Regions from separate parts of the Desulfovibrio sp. 7SRBS1 genome, predicted to be linked through region 3. Evidence: riboswitches for the same ligand, from Rfam matches in the RefSeq annotation. Region 3 holds a riboswitch; each other region holds the start of a gene.

Region 1 (7,820 bases), 280 kb from region 3:
GAGGATATTCGTCTGAAGTTGGCCCAGGACAAGGCTGCCGAGTCCATGGCCGACCTGATGGACGAAGCTACCGCGCGTCTGACCCTTGACGAACCCCTTTCCAAAATTGCCAAGGAACTCAAGCTTCCCCTGCATTCCACCGGACTGGTGGACCGCGCCCAGGCCCGTGCTCTTGATGGACTGGACGAAGAAGCGGTGAACGCTATCTTTGCACTGAACGAGGGTGGAGCCACTGAAACTCCCGTGGCTATTGGCGTAGGTTATCTTTTGGCCGCCAAGACCAAAGACAAGCCCGCTTCCACCAAGCCTTTGGATGAAGTCAAAGACGACGTCATCAATGAACTCAAGCGGCAGGGCGGTATAAAGCAGGCCCTGGAAGCCGCTCGTTCCACCCTGGCTGAACTCAAGGACAAGGCCACGGCTGAAAAGGCCATGAAGAAGCTGGACAATAAGCTGAAGGTGACCAACGAGTTTACCCGTTCCGGTTACGTGGACGGCATTGGTCAGAATCAGGCTTTTGTCGAAGCCGCTTTCACGACTCCGGAAAACCAGTGGCTGCCCGATGCCTACGAGACCCCGGAAGGCGCTTTTATAGCCAAGACGGAAATCGTGGTTCCGGCTCCGCTTAGCGAATGGGAAAAGCAGCAAGCCGCGTGGATGGAAACCCTGTCCTCCCGGAAGCAGCAGCAGATGTTCCAATCCTATCTTGCCAACCTGCGCTCCACTGCCAAGATCGAAATCGCTGACCAAGACTTTTTCGAATAGGTAGAGCAGTTTTATAAGGAATGTGCGAGGGGGAAACCTCTTGAAAGAGGTTCTCCCCCTCGCGCTCCCCCTTCCAGAATTTTTCAATATTTCGGCTGCTGAAAAAAGTACGATAGCGTCGTTATTTCAAAGAACCCAAATCCTCGCGTATCAGGAAATACGCGTCGGCCTTGAGTTCTTTTTATGCCTTGCTCTCGTACCTTTTTAAGTAGCCGTTTATATTTCGTATTAATCTGAATTGATTAGGCCGTTTTGCCAACGAAAACTCCCCATAAGCGTTACGCTTATGGGGAGTTTTCGTTGGCAAGCTTGCGGGTCCAGGGGCATGATGCCCCTGGCGGAGTCCAGAGGCAGCGCCTCTGGTGTTGATTACTCTTTCAGCTCCTTGATTGTCCGAAAGAGGGCCCGAAACGCGTGTGGCGGTTTATTCTTTTCGCGTTCGCGTTTGGCATTGAGCGCCAGTGTGCGGAGCTGTTGCCGGTCGGCGAGGGGATACTGCTCCAGAATTTCTTCAAGCGCACCCATGTCGCCGCTGACGAGTCGGTCACGCCAGGACTCGGCCTGTTGAAAGGCCTGCGTTACCACGGCCCGGCCCTGGTCCCAGGCGTCGAGGTGTTCCTGGATTTCCTCCAGATCTATGTCGCGCATGAGCTTGCCGATGTACTGCATTTGGCGCCGCACGGCTTCGTGCTTTGTTATGGTCTTGGCGTCGCGTACGGCTTGGGCAAGCTCCGGGGGGAGGTTCATGGCCTTAAGGCGGGAATCGGGCATTTTTATCAAGGTCTTGCCCATCTCCTGCAGTGCGGTCATTTCCTTTTTCAGCTGGGTGCGGGATTTGTAATTGTCTTCCATGGGGCTATTTTAACGGTGTGGAGGGCGGACGGCAAGTACGTTCCGCATGGGAGGAAAAAAGAGGCCGGGAAAGGACGATCCCTCCCCGGCCTTTTGTTATTTGCGCAGGGCGCGGGCGGCTGCGACCATATTGGCCAGTGACGCCCTGGTTTCGGGCCAATCCCTGGTTTTGAGACCGCAATCCGGGTTCATCCACAAACGTTCGGCGGGGATAACGTCGAGCGCCTTATGCAGCAGGCTGACCATTTCTTTCAGAGGTGGAACGCGGGGGCTGTGAATGTCCCAAATTCCGGGCCCGATTTCATTGGGGTAGTGGAAGCGGGCAAAGGCATCGAGAAGCTCCATGTTGCTGCGGCTGGCCTCTATGCTGATGACGTCGGCATCCAGCGCGGCAATGGATTCGATGATTTCGTTGAATTCGCTGTAGCACATATGGGTGTGGATTTGCGTTGTGTCGTCCACACTGCATGTTGCCAGCTTGAAGCTTTGCACGGCCCAGTCCAGATATTCCTGCCAATCCTGCTTGCGCAGTGGAAGGCCCTCGCGCAGGGCGGGTTCGTCTATCTGGATGATGGCAGTTCCGGCTTTTTCCAGATCGGTCACTTCATCGCGAATGGCGAGGGCGATCTGGCGGCAGGTCTGGCTCCGTGGCTGGTCGTCGCGCACAAAGCTCCAGCAGAGGATGGTGACCGGCCCGGTCAGCATGCCTTTGACAGGCTTGGCGGTTTGCTTTTGGGCATACGTCGTCCAGCTTACGGTCATGGGGCGGGGCCTGTGCACGTCGCCGTAAATAACGGGCGGCTTTACACAGCGGCTGCCGTAGCTCTGCACCCAGCCGTTGGTTGTGAAGCAAAAGCCATCCAGCTGCTCGCCAAAGTATTCGACCATGTCGTTGCGTTCGGGCTCGCCATGGACAAGCACGTCCAGGCCGAGGGTCTCCTGCTCATGGATGCACTCGGTTATGGCACTCTGCATGGCTGTTATGTATGCGGACTCGTCGAGTTCTCCGATTTTTCTTTGACGGCGGGTCGCACGTATTTCCGAAGTTTGCGGGAACGATCCAATGGTTGTTGTGGGCAGTTGTGGCAGTTGGAGTCTGTCTTTCTGCAGCCGGATGCGCTCGGCAAATGGAGATTTTCTGCTGGCCATGTCCGGGGTGATGTCGTCCACCCGTTGGCGTACGCCAAGGTTGACGACCTTGGGACTTGTGGCTCTGCTTACAGCGGCTGCGTCGCTTTGGGCGAATGCGGCTGTTACATCTATACCCGAGGCTGCTTTGCCAAGTGTTGCTATTTCGCTGCATTTCTGGACAGCAAAGGCCATCCAGTTTTTGATTTCAGGGGCGAGGGTTGTTTCGGAGTTTAAATCCACGGGGCAGTGAAGGAGGGAGCAGGAGGAGCCAATAAGGAGGCGGTCATTGCCCAGGATTTCGGCAGCCTGACGTTTTTTTTTATCGGCAGCAGGAAGTCCGGTTTTCCAGATGTTGCGGCCATCCACAAGGCCGAGGGAGAGGAATTTGTCCTTGGGAAGGGTTTTGGCTACGGCGTTGAGCTGCTGCGGAGCGCGAACAAGGTCTATATGCAGCCCGGCTGTGGGCAGAGCGGTCAGCAAGGAGAGTTTGTCGTCGATGGCTCCGAAATAGGTTGCCAGAAGAATTTTGGCCGGGGCGCAGTGCTGTTGCAGTCTTGTGTAGGCGTCGACAAAACGTTGCGAAAAGCCGGGGGGAGTGTCCAAGCAGAGAATAGGCTCGTCGATCTGAATCCACTCGCAGCTCTGGGAAAGACGTTCCACGATTTGCCCATACACGGCAAGACAGTCGTCGAGTGCGTTCCATTTATCGTAGTCCGGCCGGGTGGACTTCGCCAGGTGGAGGAACGTGAAGGGGCCGGGGAGAACTGCCTTGGGCTTCAGTCCGGCATCCAAGGCCTCCTGGACTTGTGCGAACAGGCGGGACGAGGAAAGTGAAAATTTTTGGTAGGGAGCAATTTCAGGAACAATATAGTGGTAGTTGGTATCAAACCATTTGGTCATTTCCATGGCAGGGAGGTGGTCGCCTCCACGGGCAAGCTGGAAATAGGCCTCAAGGTCGGCGTCGCAGTCCGGCGAGCCAAAGCGTTGTGGAATGCAGCCGAGCGTGACTGCCGTGTCCAGCATGTGGTCGTAGAAGGAGAAGTCTCCAACGGGTACGAGGTCAAGACCTGCTTCGGCTTGAATCTTCCAGTTTTCCAGGCGCCGTTCCTTTCCTGCATTGAGGAGTTCGTCCTGGCTGATGGATTTTCGCCAAAAGGCTTCCATGGCTTTTTTGAGTTCCCTGTCACGTCCAATGCGGGGGAATCCCAGAGAATGTGTACGCATGTGCTCCTCCGTGGAATGAATAAGCATTCCTGTGTTCGGTTTCGGGGCCGGTGTGGCTTTTCCGGCGCGGTCGAAAATCGTGAAAATGCGGAGCGATCTGCTGGAGTGTGAGGATGCCACGAACTATCCGGCCAATCCGGCCAAATGCTTCGCTGTGCTCCTGGTGCATGCCGGGCATGGGAGATTTTGTTCCACGATTACATACGTGGTGCTTTGTGTCGACGAAAAGGCTTTCTTTATCACGCTGTTTCCGTCAACAGCAAATCCTGTCTGCTTCGGCATAGTTTTCCAGCCCATATCGCGGGGCCTTGTTTCGTGCTGGCGAGGCGTCTTCCGGCTTCCGGTGCGTTGGCTGACCAACATGCCATTTTGTCTCTCCTTCCCGGCAAAACCAGTGAAGAGGCGGGCGTACTTTCCGGTTACGGCAGCGCGTCTGCGACGGATTTGCACCGTCTTCCGTTTCTCGCGAGCTTTGGTTAAAGATTAATCAAATATCATTTAATTTAGATATAGTTGTGTGAACTTTATGTCAATCATTTTACTCACCACTTTGCAAAAGAAATTACTTGAAAGCCAAAACGGAAAAGAGAGCAAAAGGAGCCCAGATAGTGGGGCGATCGGGACAAGGCGAATGGGAAAAATGATTTTGTTCGGGGGACGGACCGCAGCATGGGATGAAGCAGCATCAGAATGAAGGGAATGGAAATGTTCCGGCGACCTATTTTGGGGGTCCAGCGAGTTACTTCCCGTTCAAAGCAAAGGACATGTGCACTATGATTCCCACATGGAGTCCCACAGAGCTGGGATACTCCCTTGCTTTTGGGGAAACGGAGAGCCAGGGAGCTGAAGATTGCCAAAGCTTGCTTTGGTAGACCTTGGGAGTGGGTGGCTTTTGCTCGGGCAGAAAACAGAAAGCTAAGCGGCCGAGTACAGGAACTTCATCGAGCCAAATAAGGGAGGCACCTTTGGCGGGCGGAGGGGCCATTCCACGGAAGCCAAAGGTGCCCTGCAGGAAGGAATAGGACAAAAAAGAAAATTATGATTTGCTGAGAGCCTTCATCATTCCCTTTGCATGATTCCGAATAGCTCTTTCGGGCCGCTAATCCGCTACTAGCAATCTGTGAACGTGGCACCATCACAGCCTGTTCGCGCACTGAAACTTTTGGGTGCAGCGGATGCCAGCAAATGTTCTGCTCGTGGAGCTGCGTAATGCAGAGCTGCCTGCTGTCGTCTATTGTAAAAACAACAGCAATTCACCACCACCGGGACAGCTCATCGTTCCCCTTGCGTCGTACAAACCGTGTGTTTCTCTTGGGCATTTGGGCATTTGGGCTCTCAGGAGCGGGCCCGTTGTAGGTCTTGCCTCTGTTTTTGAGACCTGATCCTTCACAAATACGCTTTGTAGTGTGCCGGACAGACTCGTGTCTCGACTGCACATCCGTTTCACAAAAATACAGCACTCCACACGGCATGTTTCGCTCCGGCATATCCCGTCTTGGGCATGTCCCATTTTGGGATGTCCTGTCTTGAGCATGTCCCTTAGGCGCGACCAGAAATTGGAGAACTTCCGGAAGCGGCATGAGCGAACCTGAGAAGTTATTTCAGGCCGCGGTCATCAACACTAGTCGAGTTCGTCGATGTCCAGGCGGCGTCCACAATCGGGGCAACGATGCACGGTTTTTCCGAACTCAATGCTCATCAGCCAAAAGACCGCAAAGCGTCCTTTTTTGTACTGTACCCAGATGTCCCGTCCGCATTGGCACGTTCTGCGTTGCATGATGTTCTCCTCGTGTTGCGTTTGCTATCTTTTTGTTTATTTATATAAACCTGAAGGGCAAAAAAATATCTCGCTTCTAACCGTTCTTTTTTAAAGGACTTGTCTCTTCAAAAGATCCATGGCTTCAGACCTCCAGTCCTTTTGCCCCTTTTGCCTGTTCAGCCAGCTGCTTTGGCTTCTCTTTTGGCGGTTGGCGCTCACCCTGCCGGTTGTTGTCCCGGCTTGCTCTTGTTTCGCAGGCAACATCTGTTGCTCTGCTTTTAGCGGTATTCCCGGCAGACCCAGACCACCTTGCCGATGATACGGCACTGGTCGATTTCCTCCCCGCGCAGATAAATGGGGGAGTAGTCGACATTGTCGCTCAGCAGTACAAGCACGCCGGGTCTTTTTTCTACCCGTTTGAGCATTACCGTGTCTTCCAGGCCCACGGCATAGATACCGCCTGCGATGATGTCTTTTTGGGCCTGGTCCAGCAGGGCGGTATCGCCCTCGCGGATTTCCGGTTCCATGGAGTTGCCGAACACATCCATAAGGACCATCCGGCCGCTGTTACCCTTGCGGCGGAGCCACTCCCGGCGAAAGGAGTAGAAGCCCTCAATGTCGCCTCCGGTTTCGAACGAGCCGCCACCGGCACACAACCTGGCCCGTACTTTGGGCACACGCTCAAAGTCGTCGTCATTTGTGCCGTAAGCCGCTCCGGATGGCATGCGTTCGGGGCCGCGTCCGTTTTCCAACCAGTCCGGGCTCAGTCCCATGTCGCGTGAAACTTTGAGAATCCAGCGTTCCGGCACTGCTCCCCGCTTTTTTGCCTGGGTGATGGCCGAACGATTCACGCCCAACAGGGCTGCCAGCTCCTGCTGTGTCTGCAGGCCGGTGGCCTTGCGAATCCTGCTGTAAAATTCATCAAATATTGTCACACGTCACTCCATGTTCATATCGTGTTTATCTTGTATATAAAAGTTAACATGACGGCAAGCTTTTTTTAGAACGTCTTGAACATTCTTCAAAAAACCTATTCTGCTTGGCTTGGAGTTCGGTTGGGAGCCAATTCCGCAGTGACTATTCCGGCAAAGATCAGGGCGCAGCCTGCCAGGGCTCGGGGTGTGAGCATTTCGTCGAGGATTATCCAGCCTGTGAGGGCTGCGAATGCGCCTTCCAGGCTCAGGATGATGGCTGCGTGGGTGGGTGGGGCGTCCTGCTGGGCAACGGCCTGCAGGGTATAGGCTACGCCGGTGCTCATGAGCCCGCCGTAGAGGATGGGACCGGCAGCGCCGTACAACCCGGTTAGGGTAAATGTTTCCGTTGGCAGGGCTACGAAAAAGCTAAGCACGGAGCAGCAGGCGAATTGCACACAGGACAGGCGGATAGGATTCATGCGTGGTGCCAGCCAGCCGAGCAGCAAAACATGCCCGGCCCAGAAAAATGCACCTACAAAGACCAGGATGTCACCCTTGTTCATGGCAATGCCACCATTGGTGACGCTGAGAAAATACATTCCGCTTACGGCAAGGACTACGCCTACCCAACTGCCTAGTCCCGGGCGCTGCCTGAAGAACAGGCCCAGAAAGGGGACGATAACGACATAAAGGCCCGTAATGAAACCGGCATTGCCTGCCGTTGTCCAGATGATGCCCATCTGTTGGAGTGAGGACCCGGCAAAGAGCAGAGCTCCGGCGCCAAGGCTGCCAACTGCGGCTTTCCAGCCCGAGAGCGCATCGCCCCTTGTGCCGTGGCTGCGCATGGCAATGGGAGCAAGTGCCGCAGCGCCCAAGGCGAACCGAACGGCATTGAAGGTGAATGGTCCGACATGGTCCATTCCCAGCCGTTGTGCGACGAAAGCCCCCCCCCAGATAAGGGCGGTAATCATCAAGAGTGCGTCGGCTTTGAGTTCTCTGGTTTGCATGGCTGCTCCGTATGTCGCTCCGGGATGTTCGAAATTCGCTGGGCAAACCAGACGAAATCTGACGGGAAGCCGCGTACTGTATGGCAAACACACAGAACAGGCAATTGTTTTGCTTTAGATGGAAGAAGGGGCGGGAAGGCTATTTTGGGGCTTTTATTTCTCGAGGCG
Region 2 (7,820 bases), 720 kb from region 3:
TTCCGTTTGCGGCCATGCGCCGGAACAGGTCGTACATGGCGATTTTTGCGGCAACATCCAGACCTGCCGTGGCTTCGTCCAGCAACAGAATTTCACTTTGCTGGGCCAGGGCGCGGGATATCACCACCCGTTTGAATTCGCCGCCCGAGAGGGTGTCGGCCATGCGGTCGGCCAGATGCAGGCTTTTGGATTCGCGCATGGCTTCCAGCGCCGCGTCCATGTCGCGCTGTCTGTATCCTCCTAGAAAGGACACATACGGGTAGCGGCCCATGAGTACCACGTTCAGGCAGCGATAGGGAAAGGTTGCCCTGGTGTGCTGCGGAACCACGGCAAGGGTTCGGGCCAGGGCCTTGGCCGAATAATTGTGCACGGGAGTGCCGTCAAGTTCCGCCTCCCCGGAGGTGGGGGCCAGTATTCCGGCCAGCACGTGCATGAGCGTGGTCTTGCCGCTGCCGTTGGGGCCGAGAATTCCCGCCATCTGACCTTTGGGCACATTTATGCCCACGCCGTGCAGCACTTCGCGTCCGTTGTATCCGCAATGCAGATCGCGCACCTGTATCATCGTCTGTTCCCTGCCTTCCTCAGCATCCTTTGTCATCCTTTCTCCAGAAGGTTTTTCCCTCGGGTAAGGAGAAGACAGAAGAAAGGGCCTCCGGCCAGCGCCGTGATCACGCCCACGGGCAATTCGGCCCCATCGGGCAGGATGCTCCGGGCGGCCATGTCGGACAGCAGCAGCACAATGCCTCCTGCCAGCCCGGAAAACAGGACCAGCGGCCGGTGCTCGCCGCCAATGGAAAGGCGGACGAGGTGCGGAACCACCAAACCCACAAAGCCGATAACGCCCGCCACGGACACGCAGGCCCCGGTCAGCAGGCTGGCGCCGACCAGCAGAATGGTGCGGATGCGCGGTGCGTCCACCCCCAGCTGCCGGGCCTGGGTTTCGCCCAGGGCCATGATGTCCAGCTCGCGAAGGTAAATGACGATGATGCCCATGCCGAGCAGGCAGTAGGGAAGGAACAAAAGCAGATGGGTGAAGCCGCGCCCCTGGAAGCTGCCCATGATCCAAAATACAATGCTGGAAGCCGTGTCTTCGTCCAGGGATTTGACCAGGGCGATACAGGCGGACAGCGAGGTGGCCACAACGATACCGGCCAGCACCAGCGTTTCCCGCCGCATGCCTCCGGCCCCGCGAGAAAGGGAAAGAACAGCGGCCAGAGCCAGCAGAGCCCCGCCCAGACCGGCCACAGGCAGAATGCCCAGAGGCAGCCCGAACAATGAAAACGCGGTTTGGGCCGCAGCTCCGAAGAAAATGGCAAGGCTTGCCCCAAAGGCCGCACCCGTGGAAACGCCAATGGTGAAGGGATCGGCCAACGGGTTCTGTAAAATGCCTTGGAACACGCAGCCGGAAACGGCCAGGGATGCGCCCACCAGCCAGGCCAGCAGGGAGCGGGCCAGGCGTAGGTCCACCACTATGGTGTGTATTGCCGGAGACAATGCCGCACTGCTTTCGCCACCGAAAAGGGCGGTCAGCACATCATCGGCGGCAATGGGAAAAGGCCCGGTGAAGCAAGCCCACAGCAGGGCCGCCGCACTGGAGGCAAGCAAGACAACGGCGGCAACTGCAAGAACGCGCCGCCGCCGTTGTTGGTTATGAACAAGAAGGGCTGGGTGGCTCAACGCCAACTCTCGTTTTAATGTTTCAGTTGCTGCATGGCGGTTTTCAGGTGGTCAATCCAGATGGAGGCCACATTGTCCATTTCCGCTGTTCCCTTGAGTACGGGAACACACTCTATACCAGCTTTTGTCAGCACGGACTTCCATGAATCCGGCTCGTCTCCGGCCATGTCGTTTCTGGCATGGTCTCCAGCCACGGACATGAAAGGCATGACGTATGCCTTTTTGATTTTCCGCGCCTTGAGCGTTTTGATGACATCATCCAACGTGGGGGAGCCTTCCACAGTGCCAACAAAGACATTGGGGTCCTTGAGGCTGAAATAATACTGCATGCCAGGATAATATACATTGGCAGGGTGCGGGGTGCCATGTCCCATAAACACCACGGCCTCGTATGGTTTGCGTTCCTTGGGCACGTTTGCCAGCAGCGCGTCTGCCGCTGCGCTCATGTCCGCAGCGGAGCTGAGCAGGGGCTGGCCTACTGCAATGTGAGGAATGCCGTTGGGCATTTTCTGGAAAGCCCTGGTCGTGCCAAACATGGCATGGAATTCTTCGCCTGGAATTGTGTGCAGAGACTGAACAGCCACATCGGTAAAACCTTCATCTGCCATTTTGGCCATGGCCTGGGCCGGGGAAAGAAGAATTTGCCCCTGTTTGGCAAGTTTGTGGCGGATGATGTGCGAGGTATAGGCCCATTGCACGGGAATGCCGGGGAAGGCCTTTTTGACCATGGAATCGATGTTTTTGAAAGCGACCTGTGCTTCGGGAACACTGGTTCCGAACGCCACCAGAAGGATGCCGGTTTTTTCCGGTTGTTCTTGCCCGTGCGAGGCCAGAACGCCGGTACAGCTCAACGTCAGAAGGAGAAAGGATGCGCACAGCAAATACAACAGGCGCGAGGTCCTGCAATGAAAAGATTTGTACATGGAGAAGCTCCGTTGATTTCCGGGGCGGAAATAAGGACACCCTGCAGGTAGGGCAGGGTGTGGCGTCGAAAAGACGATCCTCTCACGGCAATGCCCCCGTTGTCGGAGAGAGTGTGAAACTACGGCAGACAGGTCTTCTGACTTCTCCTTTCATCGGCGGCCTTCCCGGTAGCAACCAGTGGCGTGTAAGGGCCGATACAGCCTTGTGGACTGCGGAGTAACAGCGGCGGGTCCGTTCCGGTTTTACACCGGATTCCCTATTAAGCGCACGGTGCGCATCTGTCGTGAAAAGGTGATTAAGCCGGGTGGGGGAAAAGTGTCAATGGAGCTTTTGTAGTGCCTTTCAGCTTTCCACGGCCTGGACCGCGTCTGCCAGATGAGCGAGCCAGATGTCCACAAATGGCGGGTGTTCTATGATTCCGGTCTGCCGGACGTGGCACTGCATGCCTGCTTTTTGGATGCGGCTGGCCCATGACGCGCTTCCGTTTCCGGCAATATCTTCACGTACATGATAGCCGGGGACGCTGAGAAAAGGCAGCAGGTGGACGTTTTGGGGAGCCCGTGTGAGCAGAATCTGCAAAATTTTATCAATGCCCGGTTCGCCGGTCAGGGTGCCGATGAGGATGTCGGGATCGATTTTGTGGACGACTTTCTGCAAGGCTGCGTAGCAGGCATGTCCTTCGTGGATGGCACCGTGCCCGACCAGTACGGCGGTCTCACCGGCACGGCAGGGCGGAAGATAGGTGCGCAGGCCTTGCGCGGTAAGTTCAAGGTCTTCCGGGGAGTCGAGCAGAGGGCCGCCCACATGCAACGCTTCGAATTCGCCTGCCTGCAACCGTTCCATACAGGTGTCGCGCATATTTTCGAATTCGCTGCCTGGTGCGGTATGCAGCGACTGGACAGCCAGCCTGGTCATGCCCTTGGCTTTGAGTCGGTCCAGGGCGGAATCAATGGAATCGGCCTGCTGTCCGGAACGGGTAATGCCCCGGCGTACTTTTTCCGAAGTGAAGGCCCAGACAACCTCCCATTCGGGATATAGCGCGCGTACTCGTTGCTCCACAACGTCAAAACCCTGGCGCGCGTTTTGACGCACCGTGCCGAATGCGGCCAGAACAATGGCCTTGTGTTGTGAGGTCTGCTTCATGGAAATTTTATGTATCTGCAATATGCTTCGAGAGCCTAGCGAAGTACACGGGCCGGTGGCTGGGTGTCAACCAGAGGAGTAAAACGGGGGGCAACCGGTGAACAGGTGAAAGAGGCATCGTGGCATTAAACCGCAAGATCAAAAATGTTTGACGAGGATGTGTATAGCAGCTATACACATCGGTATGAGAACTTTTGAAGCCATAGGGCCACTGTTTCGGAATCTCCGGCAAGCCCTGGAAAAGTATACGGCTGTGGAAAAAATGCCCCAGAATTTGGGGCCGCAAGGGCTTTCCATGTACCCAGCCGAGGTGCATATGCTGGAAACCATCCTGGAGCTTGGTGGTGCCAGCATTACCGCTTTGGCTCGGGAAACCGGAATTACCAAAGGTGCTGTCTCTCAATTGGTAGGGCGGTTGGCAGAAAAGAATTTGGTTGAAAAGACGTTGGACAAGGACAACAGGTCACGTCTGATTGTTCGGTGTACCCGGTCCGGGCATGAAGTATGCGCCGGACATAACACTTTTCATCAGGAGCATGATAAGGCGTTCATTGACTACCTGCGACAGATGGACGAAGTCGATTTTAAGGCTGTGTGTGACTTTGGGCAGAAGTTGAACAGTTGGATGGACGGGTACCTGAAGTAATTTTTTTACCCAAAGTGTATAGGTGCTATATACTTTAACAAAGGAGTCTCCGTGAACATTCCCACTCCGAAAACAAGCTTTTATCCTGTGCGTAGCCTCCAGTTTCAGGGGGTAGGAAGCAGTGCCCTCAGTGCTGCCATGGAAATAGGGCTTTTTGATGCCTTGGCGGATGGACCGGCCCTTCCGGAGCAGATTGCCGAAGCCACAGGGACATTGGACGACCGTCTGGCCCCCCTGCTTGATGTCTGCGTTGCCTTCGACCTTTTGGAAAGAAAGGGGGCCAAGTACTCCAATACGCCGACAGCTGCCGAGTTTTTGGTCTCCTCCTCGCCGTTGTTTCAGGGAAAAGCCATGCAGTTGAATACCTATTTCATGTCCTTGTGCACGGAAAATATGGTGCACCTCTTGCGCAATAAAGAGGGGCTGAGTGAGCAGGCGGCACCCTGGGCAGCGGATTTTGCCATGGAGGGAACGGCCCAGGAGGCCATGGCTGGCCCCATGCAGCGGGCGGTGGAGATAATTGCCGAATTGCCGGGCTTTTCTGAGTTTACCCGCATGTGCGACATTGGCGGCAACCATGGCACTTTTTCCATGCTTCTTACGGACAGAAATCCGTCGCTCCGCGCGGTTATTTGCGACCTTCCCGATGTAGTGGAAACTGCGGCCGAGCGTTGCCGGAAGCTGGGATATGACGGACGTGTCGAGACAATGGCGTATGACATGCGCAAGGACCAGTTGCCCGAGGCTTCGTTCGATCTGGCTTTGGCCTCGCATGTTTTTTACAGCCTGGTAAGCAGCGAGGACGCGTGGGCTGAAGCTTTGGGGCGCATCTGCCGGTCCTTGAAGCCCGGCGGCTGGTTTGTATCCCATCACATGGCAAAAGATGAGGACACGTCCGCCAAGGATGCGTCTCTGCTGGATTTAGTTACCAGACTGGCCGGATACAAATCGCACTTTCTCCCCGTGGATACCCTGAGTGATATGCTGGCTGCCTATGGTCTGCAGGATATCAGGGTGGTCAAAACCTCAAGTAAGGGGTGGTCCACACTGGTTGCCGCCCGCAAGCCTTTGTAGGCCTGCTTTTTAGTCTGCATAAGGCGGATATACTATCCGGAGCGGCTTTTCGAGGAGAGCCGCTCCGGATTTTGTGGTAATGACCAATAATATGCCCAGATCAATTTTCATTTATTTGTAATGTTGTAAATTTGTATTGAATTTTAGGTGATTACGTCACTTTTTCAAAGCATTGAGATACATATGAAGACTGCTCTCTTCGGACTTTTCCTTCCCCTGTACTGCATAGTTTGAGTTTCAGACTCCAAGTAAGGTATCTCGGTTTGCATTTATTTTGTCGATATATCTCCTTTCCAGGAGTTCCTACTATCAATTTGTACACCCTATTGCCTGTAACGTAATGAAACTGGGGGAGGTTTCCGGCCCCGACAAAACAACTGCAACGCATCATCCGCCAGAGGATACGCACCGGAGGACAAACATGAGCGAAACGCATAGGGAAATGTGGGAAAAACTGAACCTGGATATTGAAGCACACGATGGCCTGCTTGAAGTGCTGGGGAAGTTTTACGGCGATATTTACATGTCTCAGGACAACCGCCTCAAGGGAATGGAATACATGGACTTCGTATTGAGCGAAGTGCATGGACTGCGCATACAGGAGCTGCAGGACGCCAAGGCGCAGGGGCATAAAGTTGTGGGGACATTCTGTGTTTTTGTGCCCGAAGAGCTTACCCTGGCCGCTGATGCCATTCAGGTGGGGCTGTGTGCCGGTGCCGATGCTGGAACGCAGGAGGCGGAAAAGCGTGTTCCCCGCAACACCTGCGCTTTGATCAAATCTTTCATGGGCTTCAAGCTGGCCCGCCTCTGTCCTTACATCGAGTCCAGCGACCTGGTTGTGGGCGAAACTACCTGCGACGGAAAGAAAAAGGCCTATGAAGCTCTGAGCGACCTGCTCCCTACCTATATAATGGAGGTCCCGCAGACCAAATCCTTGGCAGCCAAAGAATTGTGGCGTTCCGAAGTGCTGCGCTACAAGGAAGAATTGGAGCGTCTAACCGGAGTTACCATTACAGCGGAGCGTCTTGCCCAAAGCATCAAGACGGTCAACGACCGCCGTCGTGCCCTGCAGCGGTTGAACGCACTGCGTGCCGCCGACCCGGCTCCCATTTCCGGACGCGACGCGCTGCTGATCAACCAGATCAGTTTTTATGACGATCCTGTCCGGTTCACCACAAAGATCAACGAACTTTGCGACGAACTCGAAGCCCGTGTTGCCGCAGGCGAAGGTGTGGCTCCTCGCAATACGCCGCGTCTGCTCATGGCTGGCTGTCCCATGGCCGTACCCAACTGGAAACTTCCGTACGTGGTGGAAAGTTCGGGTGCGGTAATCGTGGGCGAGGAGTCCTGCATTGGAACGCGCAATACCCGCGACTTGGTGGACGAATCCGCCACCACGCTGGAAGGCATGATTGACGCCCTTGTCGACCGTTACATGAAGATAGACTGTGCCTGCTTTACGCCCAACGACGAGCGCATGGACAATGTGGCCGAGTTGGCGAAAACGCTCAAGGCAGACGGCGTGGTGAACTATTCCCTCATGTTCTGTCAGCCGTATGCCCATGAAGGCATGAAGCTGGGTAACATGTTCGAGGCCCAGGGCATTCCCATGCTTGCGCTGGAAACCGATTATTCCATGGAAGATGTGGAGCAGCTTAAAACAAGGGTGGAAGCCTTTGTGGAAATGCTCGGCTAGCAAGTGCGGGGTGTCCGGAAACGTCGCGGGCGACACCATACAAATCAAGCGTCATGGCCGACACACCGTTGGTCATGGCGGTGAAATCGGACCTGCGGCAAAGGCTATTCAACGCTTTTGCCGCAGGTACCACGTTTTGTCACGGTACTCTATCAGTCGGGGAAATCGCGTATGATTGCAGGAATCGACATCGGGTCGCGGAGCATGGAACTGGTGGTGCTGGAAGGTGAGGAGATAACCCTTTCCCGGCGGCTTCCTACAACGTTTGATCCGCGAAAACAGCTGGTTAATCTGCTGGAAGGGGTACGCCCCAGCCATGTGGTCGCCACCGGATATGGACGGCAACTCGCGGCAGGGTATGGCTTTGATGCGGACGTACAGACCGTGACCGAGATAAAAGCCCATGCCCGCGGCGCCGTACATTTCTTTCCCGAAGCCCGCGCCGTGCTGGACATCGGCGGGCAGGACACCAAGGCCATTGCCCTGGGGCCGAACGGACGGGTGCTGAAGTTCGAGATGAATGACCGCTGCGCTGCCGGTACAGGAAAATTTCTGGAACATCTGGCCAACGTCTTTCAGATACCGGTGGAGGAGTTCGGCGATTATGCCCTGGCCGGAGAGAAGTGTCTGACCATCAACAGCATGTGTACCGTGTTTGCG
Region 3 (7,820 bases):
CGAAGCGGAAATAGACCAGGCTGCCGAACAGATCAGTTCCGACATGTTCTAACTCATCAAACATCTTCCCTTTGTGGAGGAAAAGCCCGGTGCTTCGGCATCGGGCTTTTTTTGTATGCGAAGGGCAGGGGGCAACTTATCCCCCATATAAACGTTGTGCTGTCCAAAGGGCCATTGGGGGGGATAGGGCAGAGCAAATCCTTGGTACCCAATTATATTTTATTATTTATATGGGCGTGTCATGGGATGCGGTCGATGTGTGTTCGCATCTCTGCTTGAAAAAAAAACTCCCCCCGCCTATTCTCAGATAAACGCGAAGAAAGGAGTTTCACCTATGCGGCATACAGCGTCGGCTCTGGCCGTTGTCTTTTTGGGGATATTCATGTGGGGGTCCTTTGCCCTGGCAGCGGACACGTTTGTCGGCTGGGAGGCGGACGGCGAATACAGTAAAATGTACGACGTTGCCGAGTACGATAAGATCAAGGGCAGCTTTGTAGAGCTTATAGATGTGACTCCCTTGCCAGGAATGGCAGTGGGATCGGCCATTGTGGTAAAGGACCGTGCGGACGGCGAAGATATTGTGGTGCATGTGGCTCCCAAGGGGTACATCCACGAGCAATTGGAAGCGCTCAATCTGCGGCCCGGACAGAAAATAAAGATATACGGTGCTTGGGTGGAAATCGACGGGCACGATGTGCTCATGGCCACCAAGATCAAGAAGACCGAGAACGAATTCGTCAAGGTGCGGCGCACCAAGGACGGCTTTCCTTTCTGGAACATGACTCCTGAAGAAATTGCCAAGGAACTGGCCGACTCCTGAACTGGCCGACCGGGGAAGCCGGAAAATTCGCCGGAAAGAAACAGTAAACTGCCTTCCCATATGGCCGCGTGCAGCGGGCCGGACAAGAGCAGGGTGGTTTTTGGCAGGAAAAGTCCGTGAGGTACATAAATGTATTCCACGGACTTTTTATTTAGATCTATGACCGGCCTGTGTATAATCCGGGGAGTGCTGTTCCTAATCCTATTCCGTGAAACATGCGCTGTCAGTACGCTCCAGATGCTTTGCCGATAAGATAAAGTCCCGCCATGTGAAATGGCCGGGGCTTTTTTTCAATTTTTTTTGATGCCCTGCCGAATAGGGGGTCCCCCTCCACTGTCCTGTGGAAAAAGTTTTTCAGACATGATTAATTGAACCTAATTGCTTGTAATCGGCGATGAGCCAAAATAAAGTAACGCTTTTGAACAGAGCTGCACTGTACAAGAAATGGCTGATGAAGTAGGTTCACTCTCAATGTGCGCGATTGTCTTCCGGCCTTTGGGGCAGGATGGAAAATTGCGAATTATTTCTTCAGGTTACGCTTAATCGCTTGATTTTTTTTCGGTTTTCCGGTGCGATTCCGGAGCGGTTCCGCCGCTGTATTTCGCGAATCAGTGAATGTTTTCAGAATGTTCTTGCCGATTCGGGATAAGCCAGCAGACCCTGCCTGAAGACTTCCTCCAAAAGTCTTCCACAAGGAAGACGACAACGTTCAGCCACACAAAATACAGCCGCATGCACGACAAACTTTCTCCGGCCTGGCAGCTGCTTCGGGGACTCCAACCTCTGAGCCTTTGCGATTGGCCTGGTCACACCACCTGTGTTCTGTTTTTCGGCGGATGCAACCTGCGTTGCCCCACTTGCCACAATGCGAACATTGCCTGGCACCCGGAAAAACAACCTGCCTTGTTTACACCCGACGTGGTCAATTACATCGAGCGCCGCAAGGACTGGCTCGACGGCATTGTCATTTCCGGCGGGGAACCCACCATTGTTCCCGATTTCCCCGCATTCCTTCAGGACATGAGGAGCTTTGGGCTGCCCGTCAAGGTTGATACCAACGGGTTGCAGCCGGGCACCGTGAGCATGCTTTTGGAACAAAAGCTTGCCGACGCGTTTTTTGTGGACGTGAAAGGTCCATGGCACAAGTATCCGGCCCTTACCGGCGATACATGCACCGAACGTCAGGCGCAGGAATCCCTTGAGTGGATTTTCGCTCTGGCCGCAAAGCAGCCGGACGTCTTTCGTTTTCGCCTTACCAAAGTACCTCTGCTCGATGCCCAGGATATCGAGACTGCCAAGACCTATCTGCCCAACGGTTTTAAACTGACGTTGCAAGACTACGTCCCCCCACGGAGAAGCAATGCCCAGCAAGATAAGCAAACGCGACGGTTGTCTGGAGACCTGGTCCACGGAGAGGATTGCCCTGGCCATTCTGAAAGCCCTGAAAGCGAGCGGGGTGAAGGACCCGCTGCTGGCCAAACGTCTGGCGGGGAAAGTAGAAGCCAAGCTTGGTGATGTAGATATTGCCGACCAGGAACAGGTTCAGGACATGGTCGAGATGGTGCTCATGGAGTCCCGTCTGTACCATGTGGCCCGTCGCTATGTTATCTATAGGGAAAAGCGCCGCCAGCTCCGTGAGCATACCGAGGCCTATCTCGACATCAAGGACACCATAGACAACTACCTGAACAAGGCCGACTGGCGTGTGAGTGAAAACGCCAACATGACCCATTCCTTTCAGGGGCTCATGCTGCACCTGTCCGGAACGGTTCAGGCCCGCTATGCGCTGGAAAAATATCCTGAGGAAGTCCGCCAGGCCCACGAGCACGGCTACTTCCACATCCACGATCTGTCCTTTGGGCTGGCCGGGTATTGCGCGGGCTGGAGCCTGCGCGACCTGCTGCTGGAAGGTTTCGGACTGGAAGACCGTTCCTGCGCCGGCCCGGCCCGCCATTTCGACTCCGCTTTGGGGCAGATGGTCAACTTTCTCGGCACCCTGCAGAACGAATGGGCTGGTGCCCAGGCCTTCAACAACATGGACACGTACCTGGCTCCCTTTGTCCGCCACGACAATCTGAGCTACGACGAAGTCTTTCAGGCCATGCAGAAGTTCGTGTTCAACCTGAATACGACCTCGCGCTGGGGTGGGCAGAGCCCGTTCACCAACCTGACGTTCGATCTCAATCCGCCCAAGCATCTGGCGTCCGAAGCCGTGATCATCGGCGGTAAGTTGCAGGATGCCACCTACGGCGATTTCATTCCCGAAATGGAAATGATCAACCGCGCCTTCCTGGAAGTGATGCTGCGCGGCGACCACCACAGCCGTATCTTTTCCTTTCCCATCCCCACCTACAACATCACGGAAGATTTTCCCTGGGACAGCGAAGTGGGGGACTTGCTGCTGAAAATGACCGCCAAATACGGCGCTCCCTATTTTCAGAACTTCATCAGCTCGGACCTGGCCCCCGAAGACGTCCGCTCCATGTGCTGCCGTCTGCAGATGGACCTGCGTGAACTGCGCAAGAAAACCGGTGGACTGTTCGGCGCGGGCGACCTGACCGGCTCCATCGGCGTGGTTACGCTCAACCTGCCCAAGCTGGCCTATCTTGCCCAGGGCGAGGAAGATTTTCTCGACCTTATCGGCGAGTACGCCACCCTTGCCAAGGACTGCCTGGAGTTCAAGCGCAAGATGATCAACGACAATCTGCAGCGCGGCATGTTTCCCTGGACCTACCGCTACCTCAAGAACGGGTATAATGCCCACTTTTCCACCATCGGGCTGGTCGGCGGCCACGAGGCATGCCTCAACCTGTTGGGCAAGGGCATAGATTCGGAAGCCGGAACGCGCCTTATGCAGCGCGCCCTGAACCATCTGCGCGATCTGACCTCCGATTTTCAGGAGGAAACCGGCAACCTGTACAACCTGGAAGCCACGCCCGCCGAAGGGACCAGCTACCGGCTGGCAAAGATAGACCGCGGACTGTACGAGAACATCATTACCTCGGGCAACGGTACGCCGTACTACACAAACTCCACCACCCTGCCCGTGGACTACACCAGGGATATCTTCCAGGCCCTGGAGCACCAGAACGAATTGCAGCCTCTGTACACGGGCGGCACCGTGTTCCATACCTATCTTGGCGAAGCCGTGGCCGATCAGGAAGCCCTCAAAAGCTTCATCATCAAGGCCTTCAGCAAGACCAAAATTCCCTACCTGTCCATCACGCCGACCTTTTCGGTTTGCAAGAACCATGGATACATCTACGGCGAGCACTTCGAGTGCCCCACCTGTAATGAGGAAACCGAGGTGTACACCCGTATTGTCGGCTACTACCGCCCCGTATCGCGCTTCAACAAGGGCAAGTTGGCGGAGTATGAGGAGCGTCTGGTGTATTCCGACATTGGTTGTCCCGTCTGCTAGGCTGTTAAAAAAGACGCCCTGACGGCGTTGCTGCGGGGTTGGCGAACCCTTGTGTATTGAAGAATACACGTCGGAACCGCCAAACTCCTCGCGCCTGGTCAGTTCGTTTTTTTAACAGCCTAGGTTAAAATTTGTTGTTAAAAAAAACGCCCTGACGGCGTTGCTGCGGGGTTGGCGAACCCTCGTGTATTGAAGAATACACGAGGGTTCGCCAAACTTCTCGCGCCTGGTCAGTTTGGTTTTTTAACAGCCTGATTTTTTCAGGCTACACGATTTTCGCGACGAACGCGTTTAGGTTCGTTCAAAAGAGGTGTTTGAGGCCGGGCAGTAGGTTCACTACTCTCCGCATTCTCAAACACCTCTTTTTGTTTTCCCAGTCCACGAAACTTACCCAGCCGGAAAGAGGGAGCACCGTCAATTTCCCCCATTTTTTCTGGGCAGGGAAAGGCAGAGCATTTTTATAGTCCAGGAAGTGGCGAATAATGCGGTCTCACGTCTCCCGGACTGATTATAATATAAGCGGGTTGAAAACAGAGTCGGTTGCGGCTCAAGCTGTTGAATGAAGGTGTTTGGAATGCGGGGAATACCGCTCCAGGCACTTTTTTTGTTTCTGCGGCCGTATCCGAAATTGGGGGCAGACCGCAGGAGCGCTTGCTTGTTGGGGGAACATTGCCCGCGGCAATGGGGCTTCGGTGGGTGAAGGGGGGCAATTGTTTGGGGTACGAAGGGCGCAAATTTCATGGAAGGGGAAGCCATGGATGCTTGCTTGGTGGGACGTGGTTGCAGGTACGGGGATGAACGTAGAAATCTTCCGGGAAGGCTGTGGTGACGCTATTTTGAGTATATGTAGAATTGTGTAATTGTTTGATTATTTTGTATGAAAAAAATGTCTTGATTCATTTTATGTAGGGCGTAACGTACAAGCCGGTATGTGATTTAATTCACATGTCTGATTGCATGAAAGTTGTTCTAAGTGATTAAATTCACAAGGAGGCTGTTATGAAGGGTTTCGCCATGCTTGGCATCGGGAAGATCGGCTGGATAGACAAGGACGCTCCCAAGCCTGGGCCGCTGGACGCCATTGTGCGTCCGCTTGCCATTGCGCCGTGCACTTCGGACGTGCATACGGTGTGGGAAGGGGCTATCGGCGAACGTACGGATATGATTCTTGGTCACGAAGCAGTGGGTGAAGTTGTCGAGGTCGGTGCTTTGGTCAAGGATTTCAAGCCGGGCGACAAGGTCATTGTTCCCGCCATCACGCCGGACTGGAATTCGGTTGAAGCCCAGGCCGGATACTCCATGCATTCCGGTGGAATGCTGGCTGGCTGGAAGTTCTCGAACTTCAAGGACGGTGTCTTTGCAGAATTTTTCCACGTCAATGACGCTGACGGCAACCTGGCGCTGATCCCCGAAGGGATCGAGCCTGCTGAGGCAAGCATGCTCAGCGACATGGTTCCCACAGGTCTGCATGGTGTGGAATTGGCGGACGTCCAGTTTGGGGATACCGTGGCGGTCATCGGAATAGGGCCGGTGGGCCTTATGGCGGTTGCTGGTGCGGCTCTGCGTGGCGCATCCCACATTTATGCGGTTGGGTCCCGCAAGGTGTGTGTGGATGCGGCCATCAAGTATGGTGCCACCGACATCGTGAACTACCGTGAAGGCGATCTTGTCGAGCAGATTCTGGACAAGACCCACGGCAAGGGCGTGGACAAGGTCATCATCGCTGGTGGCAATGTGGACGCCCTGGGACAGGCGGTGCGGCTGGTCAAGCCCGGCGGACGTATTGGCAACGTCAACTACTACGGCTCGGGCGAAAGCCTCTGTATCCCCCGTGTGGAATGGGGATGCGGCATGGCGCACAAGATAATTGCCGGAGGTCTCATGCCCGGCGGCAGGCTGCGCATGGAAAAGCTGGCCACGCTGGTGACAACCGGGCGGCTCGATTTACGGCCTCTGATTACCCATCGGTTCAATGGCTTTGACCATATCGAGGAAGCCCTCATGCTTATGAAGGATAAGCCCCGCGATTTGATCAAGCCGGTTGTCATTATGTAGATTCTTTCCTCACACAGCAGAACCGCCGTTCATGCAGCTTTGCATGGGCGGCGGTTTTGTTTTGGTGTCCGCCCTGTCTTTTTTTTCGTCCTCCAGCCCTGCGGGAAAATGATTCAGGTTCTTGAGGAGCCGGATTTTCTTGTATGGAAAAAAGCATTCCGCTGCGTAGTGGCTGAATACGGCGTGATTCCTCTTTTTCTGCAAGAACGAACAGTTTGCCCCCTCATTGTCTTGAATTGTTTTCCGTCCGGCTATCTCTGTTTCACCTACGTCCCTTGCATTAGAAAATCCCGCATAAGCACGGTGTCGTCCATGTGTTGCCGTGCTGTTCCCTTTATTGGACAGGGCTTTCGAAAACAGGAAAAGGGCGCGTTTTTTTTATTGGTACAAAATTTCATAATTCCATCGAGTGGAGTGCTGGAGGAAGAGCAATTTTTTTGACTTCGAAATTGCCTCTCGTACAGTGCAAAGTTGTATTTGTGACATTTATGGAGAATTGTATTTACTTTGTAGGGTGAAATTGGTGAAAACTATTGCGAAAAACGCAAAAATGGAGCATATGTTACCAAGTGCCACGCAAAGAACTTTTTTCAATGGAGGAGAGCTATGGATGACAAACCCTATTCTTTGGATGCCCTTGATATAAGGATAATCAAGGAATTGCAGGAAAATGGGCGGGAGTCTTTTACGAATATCGCGAAGCGTTTGGGCGTTTCGGATGGTACAGTCCGTTACCGCACCGAGCGGATGATGCGTTCCGGATATCTTCAGGTTACAGCTTCCGTAGATCCTTTGTACCACGAGGACACACTGACAGCCCTTGTCGGCCTCAGCCTCGACCATCCGGCCAATCGCCAGCTTATGGAACGTATTGCCGAGATTCCCGGCGTGCAGTCGGTTATCAATGTCACCGGCCGCTACGATCTTGTCGTCGAAGTCTACACCACATCCCGTAAGGCGCTACGCCGCTTCTTGGTGGACGAGCTTTCGGAAATTGGGGGGGTAACGTCCACCGAATCGTTTGTTGTAATGGAGGCGGTGGGCAAGCGGGTCATTCTCAAGGAAGATATTCCCGTACATTAAATTAAAAAAATCTCGGTTTTTCAAAGGCATCTGCTTGCAGATGCCTTTTTTTTGGAAAACTGTCACAAATGATCCATTGACAAATTTGATAAACGAGGCAAGTCTGAACGCATCCCAATATCGTTCTTTTTACATTATTAATCCGTAGATGTACTGTGAGGGGTTCATGTTTTCACATCTAGGAATGAAACCGCGTATTGCTGCTCTGCTTACAGCTGTGCTCGCCGTCAGCAGCCTTGGCATCACTCTCATCCTGTTCACAATCAGTTCCCGGGGCATGGACAGTCTTGGACAGGAAGGATCTGCCGGCCTCAAGCAACGGGCAATGGATCAATTGGCAAGTGTGCGCAGCCTCAAGGCCGCGCAGATTGAAGAACTTTTCAAAACCATGCACAGCCAGGTCCTGACCATGGCGCATGACCGAACAGTTATTGATGCCTG
Region 4 (7,820 bases), 2.3 Mb from region 3:
ACGAATTCAAGGAACAGCCCGAAGCCCTGTGGGAAACCGGAGTGAGCGCGTTCCGCACTTCCATTCCGGCCAAGCAGAGCTATCTGGCGACCATCAAATCCATCGATTACCTGCCCAACGTGCTGATGAAGCGCGAGGCCCTGAGCAAGGGCTATGACATGCCCATCTGCTTTGACGAATTCGATTTTCTGGCCGAAGGGGCAACCGAGAACATCTGCATGGTCAATGCGGATGGCGATCTGGTGGTGCCCGAGTTCACCAACTGCCTGGCAGGAACCACCATGCGTCGCGGCATCGAGCTGATCAGCCCGGAGATGCGCGTGGAGTACCGCAAGATAAGGGAAGATGAAATTTATGACGCGCGGGAGCTTATTGTGATGGGCACCAGCATGGATGCCCTGAGCATTGTCCGCTACAATGACCGGCCTGTGCATGATGTGCGGCCTGGGCCGGTGGCTAGGCGGCTGAGGGAGCTACTGAGGCAGGACCTTCAGGACAACGGCACTGTATTCTAGGCGGCTGGTTCTTTTTGTCCATGACTTCGTTGAAAGCAATGTTTGCTCGCGGGATGGAGCGCAAAACTCCTATCCGCGCTCGCAAACATCACTTTCGCCTCGTCACGAACTAAAACTCCTCAGCCGCCGGGAAGAGAGGTGATTTAGGCTGCTGAAAAAGGCACGCTAGCTTCGTTGCCGCGAAAAAACTCAAATCCTCGCGTATCAGGAAATACGCGTCGGCCTTGATTTTTTCTAGCGCCTCGCTTTCGCACCTTTTTGAGCAGCCTGATGTAGAGAGTGTTTTTTTGTCTTGCCATGGGCAGAAATTCATCAGCCGTTAGAAGCAAAAAGCCCTGTTGTCTCACGATTATTTTGTAGGTAAAAAATTCTGGAAAGGGGAGCGCGAGGGGAAGAACCTCTTTTAAGAGGTTTTCCCCTCGCTCTGTCCTCCTTCCCTTTAAGGAGCACGGTCATACACTGCATACAACTGGATTTGGGCAAGGAGTTTCGGGGTGGTCAGCGGCAGGTTTTGTATTTGGCGCGGCATCTGCTTCGTGACGGGCGGTTTCCGCCCGTGATAGCGGCTCCCAAGGGTGCGCCTTTGCTGGAGCGAGCCCAGGCAGAGGGCATTCCGGTCTGTCCGTTGCCCAGCCGCCGGTCTGTGCATCCTGGCTCGTTTCGGCGCTTGAATCGTCTTTTGCACCAATCTCCGGATATCAAAATTTTAAACACGCACGATGCGCGTTCCGCAGCCCTGGGCGCGTGGCTGAAGATATTCAGTGGCGTACGCTTCCGGCTGGTGCATTCGCGGCGCGTGTCCTATCCCATCAAGGGCTTTTGGGGCGTGGAAAAGTACAGGCAGGCCGATGCAGTGGCCGCCGTAAGTGCGGAAATCCGCGACGTGCTGGTGGACTGTGGGCTGGTTGCCGACAAGGTGTGCGTCATCCACAGCGGCATCGACGTCAGCCGCTACAAAGAGCGCCTTGTGCGGCACAAGCCCCTGGTGCTCGGCTTCCTTGGCGCGCTTAGCCCGCAAAAGGGTTGCTCTGTTTTTCTGGATGCTCTGCGCATGTTGCAAGGCATGGACCTGCCCGAGTGGAAGGCCGTGATTGTTGGTGACGGCAAACTGCGGCGCGAACTGGAACAGCAGGCGCAGAATCTCGACCTTGCCGACTGCACTTTTCTCGGGTTTCAGGAAAGCCGCGAGGTCCTGCCGAACATGGATATCCTTGCCGTGCCCAGCGTGGACGGTGAAGGCTCCAGCGGCGTAATAAAGGAAGCCTGGGCCGTGCGACTGCCGCTTGTCGCCTCGGATCTGCCCTCCAATCTCGAACTCGTACAGCCGGGTATCAACGGGCTCAGCTTTCCAAATCACAATCCGGAAGAACTCGCCCAATGCCTTGCACAGCTCATGCGCGATCCCGACCTCTGCGACCGCCTTGTCCTCGGCGGCAGCCAGACGCTCAAGGATTTTACCGATGCTGCCATGGCGCAGCAATACTTTGAATTGTATCAGAGTTTCTACCAGGAGTTATGACGGTATGGATTTTAAGCAATGGTTGGAAGAAGAGTGCGAGGGGATAGGTCAGGCTACAGCTGTTAAATATTATAATGCTTTATCCAGATATTTATCTAATTTGGCTATAGAATTAAATTTTTGTGAATGTAAATTACTTAAAATAACAAATTTAAATGATTTTAAAAATATTTTTATTAAAATACAGAATAGTAATGAATTTATAGAAAAGGATACTACTGGGAATGGGATGTATAGCGCGGCATTAAAAAAGTATGAAAAATTTTTGAAGAGTTACGTAACACATTTAGATGATGATTTGCTGTCTATATTAAAAGATAAATCAATTCAGGGAACAGAAAGGGAGGCTCAAGTAAAGGCAAGGATTGGGCAAGGAGAATTTAAAAAAAAATTAGTTGAGTATTGGAAAGGATGTGCAGTTACAGGGTATAAAGATGTGTCGTTGACGGTTGCGTCACATATCAAGCCATGGGCACGGTCATCACCTGAGGAGAGACTAAACCTATTTAGTCGGGCCTGAAATATCTCTAGTGGATTGATTTTTATTAACAATTCTCCTTGTACAATGTAGTATTTTCGACCAGAGAACGTTGTGAATTCGTATAAAACCGGTCGAAATGATGCAGCGAATGGCGGGAGAATCATGAGGGCAAAACCCAAAAAACAGCCGCAGGGTACGTTCCTTTACCCAGACCTTCTGGACCAGCTCAATCCGAAGGCTCCGCTCCTTCAATTGGCGAGGAGAATTCCCTGGGGGCGATTCGAGGAGGAGTTCGCCGGACTCTACAGCGACCAAGGTCGGCCAGCCAAGCCGCCCCGGCTAATGGTCGGGCTGATGCTGCTCAAGCAGTTGGAGAATCTGAGCGACGAACGGGTCGTGGAGGCATGGACGCAAAATCCCTACTACCAGGCGTTTTGCGGTATGACCGAGTTCCAGTGGAAGCTGCCTTGCGATCCCACGGATTTGATCTATTTCCGCAAGCGCATTGGCGAGGACGGGGCACGACTGATTTTCGAGGTCTCCGTGGAACTGCACGGTGATGACGCCAAAGAACGAGAGATCACGGTGGATACCACGGTCCAGGAAAAGAACGTAACCTTTCCTACCGACCTGAAGCTTTTGACCAAAGTCATCGAGGGCTGCCGTAAGATCGCGGACAGCGAAGGCGTCGGTCTACGCCGCAGCTTCAAGCGCACGCTCCCCAAGCTTCGGCTGAAACGGATGAAGATGGCCAAAAAGGCGAGGAAGATGCGGACAATGGCTGGTGCCTTGATCCGTGAACTCCGGCGCAAATTGCCGGGCGAAGCCCTGGGCCGCCACCAGGAGCGACTTGACCTGTACGAGCGGGTCAAGGACCAGAAACGAAGCGACAAGAATAAGGTCTACAGCCTACACGAACCCGATATTCTCTGCATCTCCAAGGGTAAAGCGCACAAGCAGTACGAGTTCGGGCGCAAGGCGTCCATCGCGGTCACAAAAACTACGGGTATCATCGTCGGCGCGATGTCGTTCAACGAGAACGTCTACGACGGCCATACGTTGCCGGATGTCCTCGAACAGTGTTGGGAGGTCACCGGGGTCTGTCCGTCCATGGCGATCTGCGACCGAGGCTACAGGGGCCTGAATCAGGTCGGTGACACGCAAATCCTCATCCCAAAGCCTCCGAAGAAGAAGGACACACCGTACCAGCGCCTTATGGCGCGGCTCCGCTTCCGCCGTCGGGCGGCTATCGAGCCGGTGATCGGCCATCTCAAACACGATCACCGCATGGCCCGGAGCTATCTCAAGGGCGCGGTCGGCGACGCCATTAACTTGTTTATGGCCGCAGCGGCGTTCAACTTCAGGAAGTGGATGCGGAAAATCGGAGAGTTTTTTGCGCTCTTGGCGTTTCTGCTCCTCGGCAAAGACTCAAGCCGACGGCTGGCGGAAAATGTGGCGTAGAAGCTGAAACGGGTTTTTCAGGCCTGACTATTTAATGGACTGCTACTTATTCCTAATATTGACCGAGCTTTTGATGCTGGATTTATTTCTTTTGATGAATCTGGAGATATTATGATTTCTGACACATTCAAGAACTTTAAGGTTCTTGGAATTAATAAAAAAATGAAAATTAAGTTAGACTGTCGGCATTTTCCCTTCCTAGAGTTTCATCAGAAAAATATTTTTAAATAATTTTTATTTTTTCCTTGTTCATAAGAAAATCCCCGTGTGGCCCTTGGGTCACACGGGGATTTTCTTACGAACCGTAGGTCCAGGAGGCCGTTGCCTCCTGGCGGAGTCCAGAGGCAGCGCCTCTGGTCCTAGGTTGCTGGAAGTATTAAATGTGTAGACCGCGTAAGTTGAGTTTCCCGGCAAGGCAACGAAGCCGGAAGCTCAAGTCGCGCGGTCTAGCCTATTTCCAGACTTCAGCAGCAGTATCGACCACAAAGCGCAGTTTGGCCCACTGTTGTTCTTCAGTCAGGGTGTTGCCTTCCTCGGTGGAGGAAAAGCCGCATTGGGGGCTGAGGCAGAGCTGATTGATCGGCACAATCTGGGCTGCTTCTTCCAATCGGGCCAAAACCTCTTCACGTTTTTCCAATTCACCGCTTTTGGATGAGATGAGTCCCAAGACAACCTGCTGATCCTTGATATGCTTCAGCGGTGTAAAGTCTCCGGCCCTGTCCGAATCGTATTCCAGGAAGAATCCGTTCAGCTTGGCATTGGCGAAGAGTTCCGGAGCCACCAGGTCGTATCCGCCGCTTGTGAACCAGGTGGAACGGTAGTTCCCCCGGCAGATGTGCATGGTTACGATCATGTCGTCGGGACGGTCATCAATGGCGGCATTGACGAGCCGCACATACTTCTTGGCCAGTTCGTCCGGGTCTATTCCCCGTTTGCTCATGGCTTCGCGCTGGTCCGCATTGCACAGCGCACCCCAGCTGGTGTCGTCGAGTTGCAGGTATCTGCAGCCCGCGTTGTAAAAGGCGGCAAGTGCGTCACGGTAAGCCTGGGCAATATCGACCAGGAAGCCTTCTTCCGTGGGGTAGAAATCGGGGCGGGCAAACTGCTCGTTGCGAACTGCCAGTACAAAGTGGAGCATGGCAGGGGAGGGAATCGTCATTTTGGCGGTGTGGTCGCCAGCGCATTTTTTGAGGAATGCGAAGTGCTCCAGCATGGGATGGGTGCCGAAGCCGATTTCTCCCACCAGCTCCACGCTTTCCGCGCGGGTATGAACGCCCTGGAAAATAAATCCTTTGTCCGTGACTTTTTTTTGCAGGCCATCAAGATCGGCCATGAAATCCAGGTGCCACCAGCTGCGGCGCAGTTCGCCGTCGGTTACGGCCTTCAGGCCGCATGCCTTTTGCTTTTCCACAATGTCGGCAATGGCTTTGTCTTCGGCTTTCTTGAGCTCGGCAGCGGTAATTTTCCCTTCCTGAAACTGGCTCCGGGCCTGCTTTACGGATGCCGGGCGGAGTATGCTCCCTACGTGGTCGGCTCGGAAGGGGGGGAGAGTGCGGGCTGTAGCTTGATCAAATGAGTTTGTCATAATGGTATCCATGGTTGTTTTCGAATGAATGAGCAGGGGCACCAATTGCCAAAGTGACCGCCCCAGTAGGATTGTGGCAGGAGGCTGAGGCCTCCAAAGCCAGCAACGAACTGAGCGTCATACACTGGCTCTGGTTTGTTTTGCGAAAGAAGAGAACTCGAAGGCGGAAGCATTCGAGATGATCGTGAGGATTGTCTTTGCGCGAGACGAAACCAACAAGCCGTTGTCATCACAGCGTTGACAAGACGTCTCCTGGCTCCCGGTTCGAGTGTGCCTGGCCTTCCCATTCTGTGGCGAACAGTGGCTTCGGCTGCATGGCCGGATACAGTGGCGCGTCCGCAGCGGCCTTTCACCGCTTTCCGTTTCTTGTCAACTATATCTAGATGTATTGATATATGTTGGTGAGAGTCTTGTCAAGAACAACATCAGGTTACTGAAAAAGGCACGATAGCTTCGTTGCTGCGAAAAAACTCAACCCCTCGCGTATCAAGGAAATACGCGTCGGCCTTGATTTTTTCTATCGCCTTGCTCTCGTACTTTTTTGCGCAACCTGCCAGGGCTGCTCAAAAAGGTGCGATAACCCTATGTCCCTCTGTTCATAAGAAAATCCCCGTGGGCCATGGGCCACACGGGGATTTTCTTATGAACGAATCGCAGGTCCAGGAGGCCGTTGCCTCCTGGCGGAGTCCAGAGGCAGCGCCTCTGGTCCCAGATTGCTCAATGTACTCCTTTCGTTGCTGCGAAAAACTCGAATCCTTGCGTATCAGGAAATGCGCGTCGGCCTCGTGTTTTTCTAGCGCCTTGTTCTCATACCTTTTGAGCAACCTGCAAATTAAACTTTGTAGTCACTTCCTCAGCCTCCGGCGCTGACCAGGGTGGTGATCTCCGAATTGGGCGAGGGCACGAACGAGGCGAACGAATTGAGCGTGACGATCTTGGGGCCGTACAGGGCGTGGGGTTGTTCCTTGAGGTACGCCCAACGCTGGGTACCGTACTCGAAATGCCACCACTCGCCATGGTAGTTGACGAATCCCGCCCGTATCATGACGTCGTACAGCAGGCGGCGGTTCTCCAGCGCGTCTTCCTCGGTTTCGGAAAGAGTTTCGCCCTGCTCCAGCCGTTCCTCGAAATAGCGGGTGTTGGAAATGGGGCCGGGGTAGTCGAAGGGCGCGCCGAAAAAGAGGGGCTGCCCGTCTGTTGTGGCAATGGTCAGGTCCACGGCGCCACCTGTGGCGTGGGGCGAGGGACGCGAGCTTTCCAGGCTGGGCCGGGCAACGAATTCACTGGTCATTTCATTGATGGTCGGTTCGTCCTTGTCCGGGTAGACCTTGGCGAGTGCGGCGGCACATTCCCGGAAGAGCGCGGACTGTGTTTCCTTGCTCCGCCATGTGTCCAGGATGACCAGCCGCATGCCTTTGGGCAGCAGGCTGTTTGCCTTCAGCAGCATGCAGCGTATCTGGTCGCGTGCGTAGCATTCGGGAAGTGCGCGGTCTATGCCTGCGGAAAAGTAGGCGGGCCGGACAAGAATTTGATTTTCAGCCAGGGAGAGGGGAACTATGGTTTCCCCGCTCTCTTTTATTTCCTTGGTAAAGACTTCATCCCAGGACGGCGTTGCCGATACCGGTATGGGAGGGGAGTCTATGAGTCGTGCCATTGGAACCTCCAATGCATGGGCAGTGCTATATGTAGGCCCGCCCGGTTCTGGGCGGGCCGTTGCTTGAGTACTAGTATCCCAGCAGACGCGGCAGCCAGAGGGATATGGACGGGAAAAAGATCAGCATGAGCTGGCAGGCCAGTGCCACGAGCACGAACGGCCAGATGTGCTTGAACATCTTTTCCAACGACACCGAGCCGATGGAGGCCACGATGTAGACGCAGGCTCCCATGGGCGGCGTGATGAGCGCAATGGTGATGTTGAGCGTCATGACGATGCCGAAGTGCAGCGGATCGATGCCCGCAACCACTGCCAGGGGCGCGAACACGGGAGTAAGCAGCACCAGGGCGGCGATTTCTTCCATGAACATGCCCACCACAAAGACGATAAGGCTCATGAACAGCAGCACCATGGACGGGGTCTTGGCATACTCCAGAACCAGGGGGGCCAACTTTTGCGGCACCTGCTCGGACGAGAGAATCCAGCCCACAATGGTGGCCGCGCCGATAACCACGAAGATGACGCTGGACAGCCGCACTGTATTGGAAAAGGCCTTGGTGATTCCCTTCCAAGTGAGCTGCCGGGTCCAGATGAGGCCGACCAAC

What was found. Region 3 has a riboswitch for cobalamin ahead of ACI0FJ_RS09070 (anaerobic ribonucleoside-triphosphate reductase activating protein). Riboswitches for the same ligand answer to the same signal wherever they lie in the genome.
Region 1: another riboswitch for cobalamin. It lies ahead of metE (5-methyltetrahydropteroyltriglutamate--homocysteine S-methyltransferase); the one in region 3 lies ahead of ACI0FJ_RS09070 (anaerobic ribonucleoside-triphosphate reductase activating protein).
Region 2: another riboswitch for cobalamin. It lies ahead of ACI0FJ_RS05935 (sirohydrochlorin cobaltochelatase); the one in region 3 lies ahead of ACI0FJ_RS09070 (anaerobic ribonucleoside-triphosphate reductase activating protein).
Region 4: another riboswitch for cobalamin. It lies ahead of ACI0FJ_RS18920 (5-methyltetrahydropteroyltriglutamate--homocysteine S-methyltransferase); the one in region 3 lies ahead of ACI0FJ_RS09070 (anaerobic ribonucleoside-triphosphate reductase activating protein).

What each region holds. Positions count from the first base shown of each region.
Region 1 is NZ_JBJKFD010000001.1:1,674,068-1,681,887, reverse strand. It holds gene ACI0FJ_RS07815 (SurA N-terminal domain-containing protein) at 1-765, shown strand, start outside; gene yjgA (ribosome biogenesis factor YjgA) at 1,135-1,617, opposite strand; gene metE (5-methyltetrahydropteroyltriglutamate--homocysteine S-methyltransferase) at 1,714-3,972, opposite strand; cobalamin riboswitch at 4,301-4,430, opposite strand; gene ACI0FJ_RS07800 (hypothetical protein) at 5,594-5,749, opposite strand; gene ACI0FJ_RS07795 (LexA family transcriptional regulator) at 6,010-6,666, opposite strand; gene ACI0FJ_RS07790 (DMT family transporter) at 6,762-7,652, opposite strand; gene ACI0FJ_RS07785 (hypothetical protein) at 7,792-7,820, opposite strand, start outside.
Region 2 is NZ_JBJKFD010000001.1:1,232,823-1,240,642, reverse strand. It holds gene ACI0FJ_RS05945 (ABC transporter ATP-binding protein) at 1-598, opposite strand, end outside; gene ACI0FJ_RS05940 (FecCD family ABC transporter permease) at 595-1,677, opposite strand; gene ACI0FJ_RS05935 (sirohydrochlorin cobaltochelatase) at 1,692-2,600, opposite strand; cobalamin riboswitch at 2,711-2,898, opposite strand; gene ACI0FJ_RS05930 (sirohydrochlorin cobaltochelatase) at 2,944-3,744, opposite strand; gene ACI0FJ_RS05925 (MarR family winged helix-turn-helix transcriptional regulator) at 4,007-4,390, shown strand; gene ACI0FJ_RS05920 (methyltransferase) at 4,442-5,464, shown strand; gene ACI0FJ_RS05915 (double-cubane-cluster-containing anaerobic reductase) at 5,886-7,160, shown strand; gene ACI0FJ_RS05910 (acyl-CoA dehydratase activase) at 7,332-7,820, shown strand, end outside.
Region 3 is NZ_JBJKFD010000001.1:1,955,719-1,963,538, reverse strand. It holds gene ACI0FJ_RS09080 (hypothetical protein) at 1-52, shown strand, start outside; gene ACI0FJ_RS09075 (hypothetical protein) at 335-820, shown strand; cobalamin riboswitch at 1,334-1,502, shown strand; gene ACI0FJ_RS09070 (anaerobic ribonucleoside-triphosphate reductase activating protein) at 1,553-2,335, shown strand; gene ACI0FJ_RS09065 (ribonucleoside triphosphate reductase) at 2,238-4,241, shown strand; gene ACI0FJ_RS09060 (NAD(P)-dependent alcohol dehydrogenase) at 5,241-6,296, shown strand; gene ACI0FJ_RS09055 (Lrp/AsnC family transcriptional regulator) at 6,903-7,379, shown strand; gene ACI0FJ_RS09050 (methyl-accepting chemotaxis protein) at 7,546-7,820, shown strand, end outside.
Region 4 is NZ_JBJKFD010000001.1:4,284,556-4,292,375, forward strand. It holds gene ACI0FJ_RS18895 (aminotransferase class IV) at 1-515, shown strand, start outside; gene ACI0FJ_RS18900 (glycosyltransferase family 4 protein) at 991-2,034, shown strand; gene ACI0FJ_RS18905 (hypothetical protein) at 2,039-2,554, shown strand; partial or broken gene ACI0FJ_RS18910 (IS5 family transposase) at 2,678-3,892, shown strand; partial or broken gene ACI0FJ_RS18915 (hypothetical protein) at 4,013-4,207, shown strand; gene ACI0FJ_RS18920 (5-methyltetrahydropteroyltriglutamate--homocysteine S-methyltransferase) at 4,428-5,561, opposite strand; cobalamin riboswitch at 5,789-5,989, opposite strand; gene ACI0FJ_RS18925 (M15 family metallopeptidase) at 6,415-7,215, opposite strand; gene ACI0FJ_RS18930 (TRAP transporter large permease) at 7,286-7,820, opposite strand, start outside.